DNA from 2 places in the Rhodococcus sp. NPDC055112 genome. Region 2 is predicted to be linked to the other one. Evidence: riboswitches for the same ligand, from Rfam matches in the RefSeq annotation. Region 2 holds a riboswitch; the other holds the start of a gene.
What was found. A riboswitch is a leader RNA that binds a small molecule or an ion and turns the genes downstream of it on or off. The one in region 2 is predicted to bind cobalamin.
Positions count from the first base shown of each region.

Region 1: it holds a riboswitch for cobalamin, as region 2 does, so the genes downstream of both, ACWFRB_RS23875 (ABC transporter substrate-binding protein) here and metE (5-methyltetrahydropteroyltriglutamate--homocysteine S-methyltransferase) in region 2, are expected to answer to the same signal.

Region 1 is NZ_JBSGTR010000076.1:6,164-11,127, forward strand. Features, by position in the region: gene ACWFRB_RS23860 ((2Fe-2S) ferredoxin domain-containing protein) at 1-344, opposite strand, end outside; gene ACWFRB_RS23865 (ABC transporter ATP-binding protein) at 347-1,159, opposite strand; gene ACWFRB_RS23870 (FecCD family ABC transporter permease) at 1,156-2,214, opposite strand; gene ACWFRB_RS23875 (ABC transporter substrate-binding protein) at 2,211-3,197, opposite strand; cobalamin riboswitch at 3,229-3,414, opposite strand; gene ACWFRB_RS23880 (phosphoribosylaminoimidazolesuccinocarboxamide synthase) at 3,482-4,375, shown strand; gene ACWFRB_RS23885 (S9 family peptidase) at 4,414-4,964, shown strand, end outside.
Region 2 is NZ_JBSGTR010000029.1:10,008-14,971, forward strand. Features, by position in the region: gene ACWFRB_RS14535 (short-chain fatty acyl-CoA regulator family protein) at 1-212, shown strand, start outside; gene metE (5-methyltetrahydropteroyltriglutamate--homocysteine S-methyltransferase) at 256-2,523, opposite strand; cobalamin riboswitch at 2,671-2,879, opposite strand; gene ACWFRB_RS14545 (pyruvate carboxylase) at 3,182-4,964, shown strand, end outside.

The DNA.
Region 1 (4,964 bases), on a different contig from region 2:
GCGTACGTGTCGGTGTCGCTCAGCGGCCCGGCGAGGCGGATGTCGGGGACATCCTGCCCGCGCTCGCGCAACCAGTGCCCGATGACGCGGCGGAACCACGCGTCGATCTTGCGGTCCAGCACGGTCTGGGCACTGACCACGACGACCTCGGTGGCGCCTGCCGCGGCCGCCTCGTCGAGCGCCGTGGTGACGGACGTCCCCGAGCCGCCGAGTACCGCCGTCACGAAGACGGTGTCCGGGTGCCGGTCCCGCAGCACCCTCAGTGCGCCGAGCACCTGATCGCGGGGATCGGCGCCGCGGTCGGTGGGCGCGGTGACGATCACCCATCGATTTCGCTGAATCATGTTCACGAGAAAGATCTTTCGGCGGTGGCGTCGACGGGACCGCACAGGACAACCATCGGGCGTCCCGTTCGTGGATGGGGCTGTACCAGGGCGTCGAGGCCGTAGATGTCCGCCAGCAGCTCGGCGGTGAGCACCGACTCGGTCGGGCCCTCGGCGACCACCCGACCGTCGCGCAGCACCACCAGGTGATCGCAGTACATCGCGGCCAGGTTCAGGTCGTGCATCGCGGCCACCGTGGTCAGTCCGCGGGCCCGGATCAGCTCGAGCAGTTCGAGCGAAGCAGAGACGTCGAGGTGGTTGGTCGGCTCGTCCAGCAGCAGCACGCAGGGGCGCTGTGCGAAGGCCCTGGCCAATTGGGTCTTCTGCTTCTCGCCGCCGGACAGGCTCTGCCACAACCGGTGTCGCAGATGTGCGATCCCGGCCGTCGCGAGGCATTCGGTGACCAGTTCGCCCGTGCCCAGTGTGGCGGGGCGGGCCCAGCCGCCGCGGTGCGGGATGGCGCCGAGTGCCACGATCTGTTCCACCGTCAGGTCCAGTTCGGTGGCCGAATGCTGTTCCACCAGTGCGACGGTCCGCGCGAACTCGCGCCGGTGCATCGCGGTCGCCGGGATGTCGTCGAGCAGCACCCGTCCGCTCTCGGGACGCTCGAGCCGGGCGATGGTCGAGAGCAACGACGTCTTGCCCGACCCGTTCGGACCGATCAGGCCGGTGACCTGCCCGGCCGGGGCCGTGCACGCCACCTTGTCGAGGATCCGGCTGCCCCCGGCCGACCAGGTGACGTCCTCGACTCGGATCTCCGGAGTGTGGTGGCTCATGCGCGAACTCCCCTTCGTCGAAGCAGCCACACGAACGCAGGCACCCCGACGATGGCGGTGACGATGCTGATGGGCAGTTCTCGCCCCGGCATGACGGTGCGGGCGGCGATGTCGGCCCACACCAGCAGCAGCGCACCCATCAGTGCGACCACCGGCAGCAGGCGCGCGTGCAGTGGCCCGACGAGCATGCGGGCCGCGTGCGGCACCACGAGGCCGACGAACCCGATGATGCCTGCCTGCGCGACCAGCGCCGCGGTGCACAGCGACGCCACCGCGTACAGCACCCAGCGCGAGCGCTCGACGTTGGTGCCGAGGCTCGCGGCCGCACGCTCACCGAACGCGAACGAGTCCAGCACCCGGCTGTAGGCGAGGACGATCGTCATCGTCACCGCGACGACGACCAGGATGCCGACCAGACCGGACCAGCGCACCCCGGCGACCGAGCCGAGGGTCCAGCTCAGCACCCGGTGGGCGGCGTCCCGGTCGCCGAACAGCACCAGCGCCGACGTCAGTGCCGCCGCGAGCTGCCCCACCGCTATCCCGGCGAGGACGAGCCGACCGGGCAGCAGCGCCCCGGACCGGGACGTCGCGATGAGGAACACCAGCAGCAGGCTCGCGAGGGCACCGAGGAACGCGGCCGTCGAGACGGCACCGAAGCCGAGTGCGCCCACCGCGCTCGCGCCGGTGGTGAGCGCGAGGACCGCGCCCAACGACGCGCCCCCCGACATGCCGAGCAGGTAGGGGTCGGCCAACTGGTTCCCGGTCAGCGACTGCAGCACCGCGCCGCACAGAGCGAGCCCCGCGCCGATGGCCGCGGCTGCCAGCACCCGCGGCAACCGCAGGTCGACGACGATGTGCGTGGTGAGCAGGTCCGTGCCGGGACCGATACCGAGCCGTCCGGCGATCGACTCCACGACCGTGCCGATCGACAGGTCGGCCGCGCCGATCGCGACCCCGGCCACGCAGCTCATCGCGAGCAGCGCGATCAGGATCGCCGACCACGCGGTGCTGGTCGTCGTGGCTGACCGGACCGGCGCCCGGGTGGACGCGGTCACGCCCCGCCGCCGCCCAGCTGCCCGGCGACGAGCGTCGCACCCTCGATCGTGCGCGGACCCGGGGTTGTCGTCGAGAACGGGAGGACGACGAACGCGTTCTCACGCACGGCCTTCAGGTCCCTCAGCGCCGGGTCTGCGCGCAGATAGTTCTTCTTCTCCTCGGCGGTGTCCCACGAGGCGTCGGCGAGGACGATGACGTCCGGGTTCGCGGCCAGCACCGTCTCCCAGTTGCCGTCGGCCCATGACCCGTCCGTGCCGGCGAAGATGTTGGTGCCGCCCACCGCGTCGATGATCAGCTGCGGTCCGCCGGCGTTGGCTCCGACGTACGGCGTCGTGGTGTTGCTGTCGTACCAGAAGATGCTCTTGCCCTTCGCGGGCGCGGCGGACTCGATGCCTGCCAGCGTCTCGCGCATCTGCGCGACCACCGCGTCGGCCTCGTCCACGCGGCCGAACATGATGCCGTAGTCGGTGATCTCGGTCGCGATCGAATCCCAGGCGACCGCGGGTCGCTTCGACTTGTCCTTGCAGCCGAAGGGGGAGACGTAGGTGGCGATGCCGAGCTCGTCGAACGACGCGTGCGAGCCGACGGCCTTGTCGTCGAACGCGCTGGAGTACGACGCCGTCACCAGGTCGGGCTTGGTCTCGAGCAGGGCCTCGCGGCTCGGGAAGTCCTTCTCGTCGAGAGCCGGGACCTCGGCGTACGCCGCCTGCCACTGGGGTGCGATCGTGTCGTCGAGGTAGGCCGTGCCCGCCATCTGGCCCTGGGCGCCGATCGACAGCGCGGTCTCGGTGGCGCCCTGGTTGAGCGTGACACCGCGTTCGGCAGGCCCGTCGAGGGTCACGGTGCGGCCGCAGTTCTGCAGGGAGACCGCGGGGGTGTCGGCGTCGGAGTTCGACGATCCGCCGCACGCGGACAGGGTGAGCGCGGCAGCGATCGACGCTGCGGCAGATGCGATGACTCGGGGTGAAACAGGGGTGCGCAAAGCGACCCGCCTTCCATGACTCGTGGAAAACATGCAGGTATGCGCCACGGCCGGTCTCCTGGCTCGGCAGGGATTGCCGCCGGCTACGCCTTCCCGGATGCATGCGCATCCAGTGGCTGGGGTCGAACCCCTGGTAGTCGACGTACCTGCTCACAGTGGCGAGTACCGCGCCGGCCTTGCACCGGACTTCCCGAACACCGCGACAACTGTTGCAGGATAGACCAAGGCCCTCGGTGGGCGATCGCCCGCGAATCGGCCGGGCAGCGACCCGATAGGGTGCCGGTGTGCGCCCCTCACTCAGCGACTACGCCCACCTGGCCGGCGGCAAGGTCCGCGACCTCTATACGATCGACGACGAGCACCTGCTGCTGGTCGCGAGCGACCGGATCTCCGCCTACGACCACGTGCTGAGCACCCCGATCCCCGACAAGGGGCGCGTGCTCACCGCGATGAGCGTGTTCTTCTTCGAGCAGCTCGGCGGCATCAACCACCTGGCCGGTGCGCCCGACGACGAGCGGATCCCGGCCGAGGTGCTCGGCCGCGCCCTCGTGGTGCGCAAGCTGAACATGGTGCCGGTCGAGTGCGTGGCCCGTGGCTACCTCACCGGGTCCGGGCTGTCCGACTACCAGCGCACCGGCGCCGTCTGCGGCGTCGAACTGCCCGAGGGCCTCGTCGAGGCGAGCAAGCTGCCCGAGCCGATCTTCACCCCCGCCACCAAGGCGGTGCTCGGCGAGCACGACGAGAACGTCGACTTCGCGACCGTGATCGATCAGCTCGGTCAGGAGCTGGCGATCAAGCTGCGCGAGGACACCCTCGACATCTACTTCCGGGCGGCCAGCTTCGCCGCGGACCGGGGCATCATCCTGGCCGACACCAAGTTCGAGTTCGGCCTCGACGCGGACGGCAACCTGGTCCTCGCCGACGAGGTGCTCACCCCGGACTCGTCGCGCTACTGGCCCGCCGAGGGCTATGAGCCGGGCCGGGTGCAGCCGAGCTTCGACAAGCAGTTCGTCCGCAACTGGCTCACCGGCCCGGAGTCCGGCTGGGACCGCGCGAGCGACACGCCCCCGCCGCCGCTGCCACAGGAGATCATCGACGCCACCAGGGCCCGGTACATCGAGGCCTACGAGCGCATCTCCGGGCTGTCCTTCGGCGACTGGGTCCAGACCCCGGTGTAGGCCGTCACGCCGCGGCCCGCACCGCCTAGGCTGGCGGCATGACTTCGTCCGTCACCCCGGTCAGCAGCCCCATCGCAGCCCCGGTCGCCAAGAAGGTCCCCCTCCAGCGCACCCATCACGGCGACACCTTCGTCGACAACTACGAGTGGCTGCGCGAGAAGGACGACCCCGAGGTGCGCGCGTACCTCGAGGCGGAGAACGCCTACACGGAGCAGCAGACCGAGCACCTCGCGCCGTTGCGGGAAACGATCTTCCAGGAGATCAAGGCCCGCACCCAGGAGACCGACCTGTCCGTGCCGTCCCGGATGGGCCAGTGGTGGTACTACTCCCGCAGCTTCGAGGGCAAGCAGTACGGCGTGCAGTGCCGGTGCCCGATCTCCGGCCCTGACGACTGGACCCCGCCGGTGCTCTCCACCGAAACGGAGATCGAGGGCGAGCAGGTGCTGCTCGACAGCAACCTGCTCGCCGAGGGGCACGACTTCTTCTCCCTCGGTGCGTTCTCGATCACACTCGACGGCCATCTGCTGGCGTACTCCGTGGACACCGCGGGCGACGAGCGGTACACCCTGCGGTTCAAGGACCTGCGCAC
Region 2 (4,964 bases):
CGATCGGGCTCGGCTGCGACATCGCCTACGCCGATCGGATGGTCTACTCGCGCGGAATCCAGACCGACGACCCCGCGACGATCGTGCCGATCGGAGCGGGATGCAAGGTGTGCGACCGCCCCGCATGCGCGCAACGGGCATTCCCGCAGTTGGGGCGGTCGGTCCTGGTCAACGAGAACAGCAGCGGCCACCTGCCGTACCCACACGCGTAGCTGCACCCGCGCTCGCCGGGGGCGAGCGCGGGTGCAGCACCGCCTACAGCTCTGCCCGGACCAGCTCGGTCGCGGCGACGAGGTTGCGCAGGGACGCCTCGACCTCGGCCCGGCCACGGGTCTTCAGACCGCAGTCTGGGTTGACCCACAGCCGCTCCGCGGGCACGGCCTTCAGCGCGGCCCGCAGCGAGTCGGCGATCTCCCCGACCGACGGCACCCTGGGGGAGTGGATGTCGTAGACGCCGGGACCGACACCGAGATCGAATCCGACCGCGTTGAGATCGTCGAGGACCTCCATGTGCGAGCGCGCCGCCTCGATCGAGGTGACGTCGGCGTCCAGACCGGCGATCGCCCCGATCACCTCGCCGAACTCCGAGTAGCACAGGTGGGTGTGCACCGAGGTCGCGTCGACGACCCCTGAGGTGGCCAGCCGGAACGCGCCGACCGACCAGTCCAGGTAGGCGGGTTGATCCGCCGACCGCAGCGGCAACAGCTCACGCAGTGCGGGTTCGTCCACCTGGATCACCTTGGCGCCGGCGGATTCCAGGTCGACGGTCTCGTCGCGGATCGCGAGCGCCACCTGGTCGGCGGACTCGGACAACGGCTGGTCGTCGCGGACGAACGACCACGCCAGGATCGTCACCGGTCCGGTCAGCATGCCCTTGACCGGCTTGGCCGTCAGCGACTGCGCGTACGAGGTCCACTCGACCGTCATCGGGCGCGGTCGGCGAACGTCGCCGAACAGGATCGGCGGTCGCACGCAGCGGGTCCCGTAGGACTGCACCCACCCGTTCGCGGTGGCGAAGAACCCGTCGAGCTGTTCGGCGAAGTACTGCACCATGTCGTTGCGCTCGGGCTCGCCGTGCACCAGCACGTCCAGACCCAGCTGCTCCTGAAGGGCGATGACATCGGCCACCTCGCCGCGCATCCGGCGGAGGTACTCGGCCTCGTCGATCTCGCCCTTCCGCAGCGCGGCCCTGGCCACCCGGATCGCGGTGGTCTGCGGGTACGAGCCGATCGTCGTGGTGGGCAACTGCGGCAGCGGCAGGACGGCCGCCTGCAACTCGCGGCGCTCCGCGGCGGGACGTCGTCCGTCGCCTGCCGCCTTCAGGCCGGTCAGTCGCGCCCGGATCGCGTAGTCGTGCAGCCGTCGATCGGCGGTCCGGGTCGCCTTCGCGGCAGCCGCTCGCGCCAGTTCCTCGGCGACTGCGTCGCGACCGGACCTCAGGCCCGTCGCGAGGGTGATCACCTCGCGAACCTTCTCGGATCCGAAGGCCAGCCATGACCGCAGCGCATCGTCGAGTTCGCTCTCGCTCTCGAGCGAATACGGCACGTGCAGCAGCGAGCAGGAGGTGGAGACCGCGACCGAACCCACGCTCGCGCGCAGCGTTTCGAGGGTCGCCAGGGATTCGGTCAGGTCGTTGCGCCAGATGTTCCGCCCGTCGACGATCCCGGCGACGAGGTGCTTGCTCGCGAGTTCGGGGATTCCGGCCAGCGTCTCCACGCTGCCGGCGACGAGGTCGACCGCCAGTCCCTCGACGCCGGTCCTCGCCAGCGCGGGCAGCGCGCCGCCGAGGTCGCCGAAGTAGGAGGCGAGCAGGATCGCGGGCCGGTGTCCGAGCGCGGACAGCGCCCGGTACACCTCGCCCGCGGTCGCGATCTCGGACTCCGTGCGATCGGCGACCAGCGCGGGCTCGTCGATCTGGACCCACTCGACGCCTGCGTCGGCCAACTGCCCGAGCAGCGCGGAATACAGCGGGAGCAGCTCTCCGACCCGCGAGAGGAGTGATGATTCGGAGTCGATCGCCTTCGACAGCAGCAGGAAGGTGACCGGTCCGATCAGCACCGGCCGGGGGGCGATGCCGAGGGCCTGCGCCTCCGCCACCTCGCCCAGCACCTTCGACGGGTCGAGGGCGAAGCGGGTCGAGGCGGTGATCTCGGGGACCAGGTAGTGGTAGTTGGTGTCGAACCACTTCGTCATCTCGAGCGGGGTGACGGTGGCGGTGCCGCGCGCGGCGGCGAAGTATCGGTCCAGCGCCGTCGACTCCCCGGCGACCCGTTCCGGCAGCGCGCCGAGCATCGCGGCGGTGTCGAGCATCTGGTCGTAATACGAGAAGACGTTGACCGGAACGGAATCGATCCCGGCATCGCGCAGATCGGTCCAGCTCAGTGCGCGCAGGTCCCGCGCGGCGGCGTCGAGTGCGGAGGCGTCGAGCTTGCCTGCCCAGTAGGACTCGACGGCCTTCTTGAGTTCGCGGCGGGGACCGATGCGCGGGGAGCCCAGCACGGTTGCGGTGAAGGTGGATGTCACGGTGTTCTCCAGTTGCTGACAGCGTGGGTGGCCACCACCGGCAGACGAGAGCACGAACCGAGCCCTGGTGGCGCCCGTATGTGGGCAGCAGTCAGTACTGATCCGATCTACTCGCCCATTCCACGAGGCGGTGGACCGTCGGGCACGGCGTGCCCGACGCAGTCGGCAGGTCTTCGGACTCGCAGGCGCCCGGTGATCGACACCGGTCCTAGTGGCCGTCGCTTCCCAGACGTGAGTCCAGTGCATGGTGACGGCGGTCGTTCCTGCATACCGCTGCGGGACAGTCCCGGATTCTCACCGGGTTCCCTCTCACACCTCTCCCCATCGAGGGGGAGACGTGCTTCGACGCCGGGCGGGGACTTCGGGGCTCCTCATGACCACACCGGGCGGACCGATTGCACCAACGAGTATATGAGGCAGAACTGGAGCGGTCGACCAGCTCGATGTGGGGGCATTCGCCCGCCGTTCGGCCCATCGGCGAACCCTGCGTAAGGGGTCGCGAATCGGGCGAATCCGCAGTTCACGGCGGGTGCCGTAGTCCTGTGAGGTGGGGGCCGGTAGCGTACTGCATCGTTACAGCGGGTCGAGTATGCGGGAATTTCCCGGATGCTAGGACACCGTCCGGCGAGCGGTACGAGAGCAAGGGTAATTTTCAGCAATGTTCTCTAAAGTTTTGGTTGCCAATCGCGGGGAAATCGCGATCAGGGCGTTCCGTGCCTCCTACGAGCTGGGCGCGGGAACCGTAGCTGTCTTTCCGTACGAGGACCGCAACTCGGTCCACCGTCTGAAGGCCGACGAGAGTTACCAGATCGGGGAGGAGGGGCACCCGGTCCGGGCCTACCTGTCGATCGCCGAGATCGTCGCGGCGGCGAAGAAGGCTGGCGCCGACGCCATCTACCCCGGCTACGGCTTCCTCTCCGAGAACCCGGACCTGGCCGCGGCCTGTGCCGCCGAGGGCATCACCTTCGTCGGGCCGTCCGCCGAGGTGCTCGAGCTCACCGGCAACAAGGCGCGCGCGATCGCCGCCGCGAAGGCTGCCGGACTCCCGGTGCTCTCGTCCTCGGCGCCGTCCGCCGACGTGGACGAGCTGCTCGCCGCCGCCGAGTCCATGCAGTTCCCGCTGTTCGTCAAGGCGGTCGCCGGTGGTGGTGGCCGCGGCATGCGCCGGGTCGCCGAGCGAGCCCAGCTGCGTGAATCGATCGAGGCCGCGGCCCGCGAGGCGGAGTCCGCCTTCGGCGATGCCACCGTGTTCCTCGAGCAGGCCGTCGTCGACCCGCGGCACATCGAGGTACAGATCCTGGCAGACGGCCAGGGCAACGTGATTCACCTGTTCGAGCGCGACTGCAGCGTGCAGCGACGGCACCAGAAGGTGATCGAGCTGGCGCCCGCGCCGAACCTCCCGGAGGAGCTGCGCGCGCGGATCTGCGCTGATGCGGTCGCGTTCGCCAAGGAGATCAACTACAGCTGCGCGGGCACCGTCGAGTTCCTCCTCGACACCCGCGGCAACCACGTGTTCATCGAGATGAACCCGCGCATCCAGGTCGAGCACACCGTCACCGAGGAGGTGACGGACGTGGACCTGGTGCAGGCGCAGCTGCGGATCGCCTCCGGCGAGACGCTGGCCGATCTGGGGCTCGCCCAGGATTCGATCAAGCTCCGCGGCGCGGCACTGCAGCTCCGCATCACCACCGAGGACCCGGCCAACGGGTTCCGTCCCGACACCGGTCGGATCACCGCGTACCGCACCCCCGGCGGTGCGGGCGTGCGCCTCGACGGTGGCGCGAACCTGGGCGCCGAGGTCGGCGCCTACTTCGACTCGATGCTCGTCAAGCTCACCTGTCGCGGCCGGGACCTGCCCGCGGCCGTCGCAAGGGCGCGCCGGGCGGTGACCGAGTTCCGTATCCGCGGCGTGGCCACGAACATCCCGTTCCTGCAGGCCGTCCTCGACGACCCCGACTTCCGCGCAGGCAACGTGACGACCTCGTTCATCGAGGAGCGCCCGGCGCTGCTCACCTCGAGGGCGTCCGCCGACCGCGGCACCAAGATCCTGACCTACCTCGCCGACGTGACCGTCAACAAGCCGCACGGCGAGCGCCCCACCACCGTGTACGCGCGGGACAAGCTGCCCAAGATCGACCTGACGACGCCGCCGCCCGCAGGCTCGAAGCAGCGACTGGTCGAACTCGGGCCCGAGGGCTTCGCTGCCGCGCTGCGCGCACAGGACGCACTCGGTGTCACCGACACCACCTTCCGCGACGCGCACCAGTCCCTGCTGGCGACCCGGGTGCGCACCGGCGGCCTGCTCGACGTCGCGGGCCACGTCGCCCGGATGACGCCCGAGCTGCTGTCGGTGGAGGCCTGGGGCGGCGCGACCTACGACGTCGCGCTGCGCTTCCTGCACGAGGACCCGTGGGAGCGGCTGGCCGCACTGCGTGAGGCGA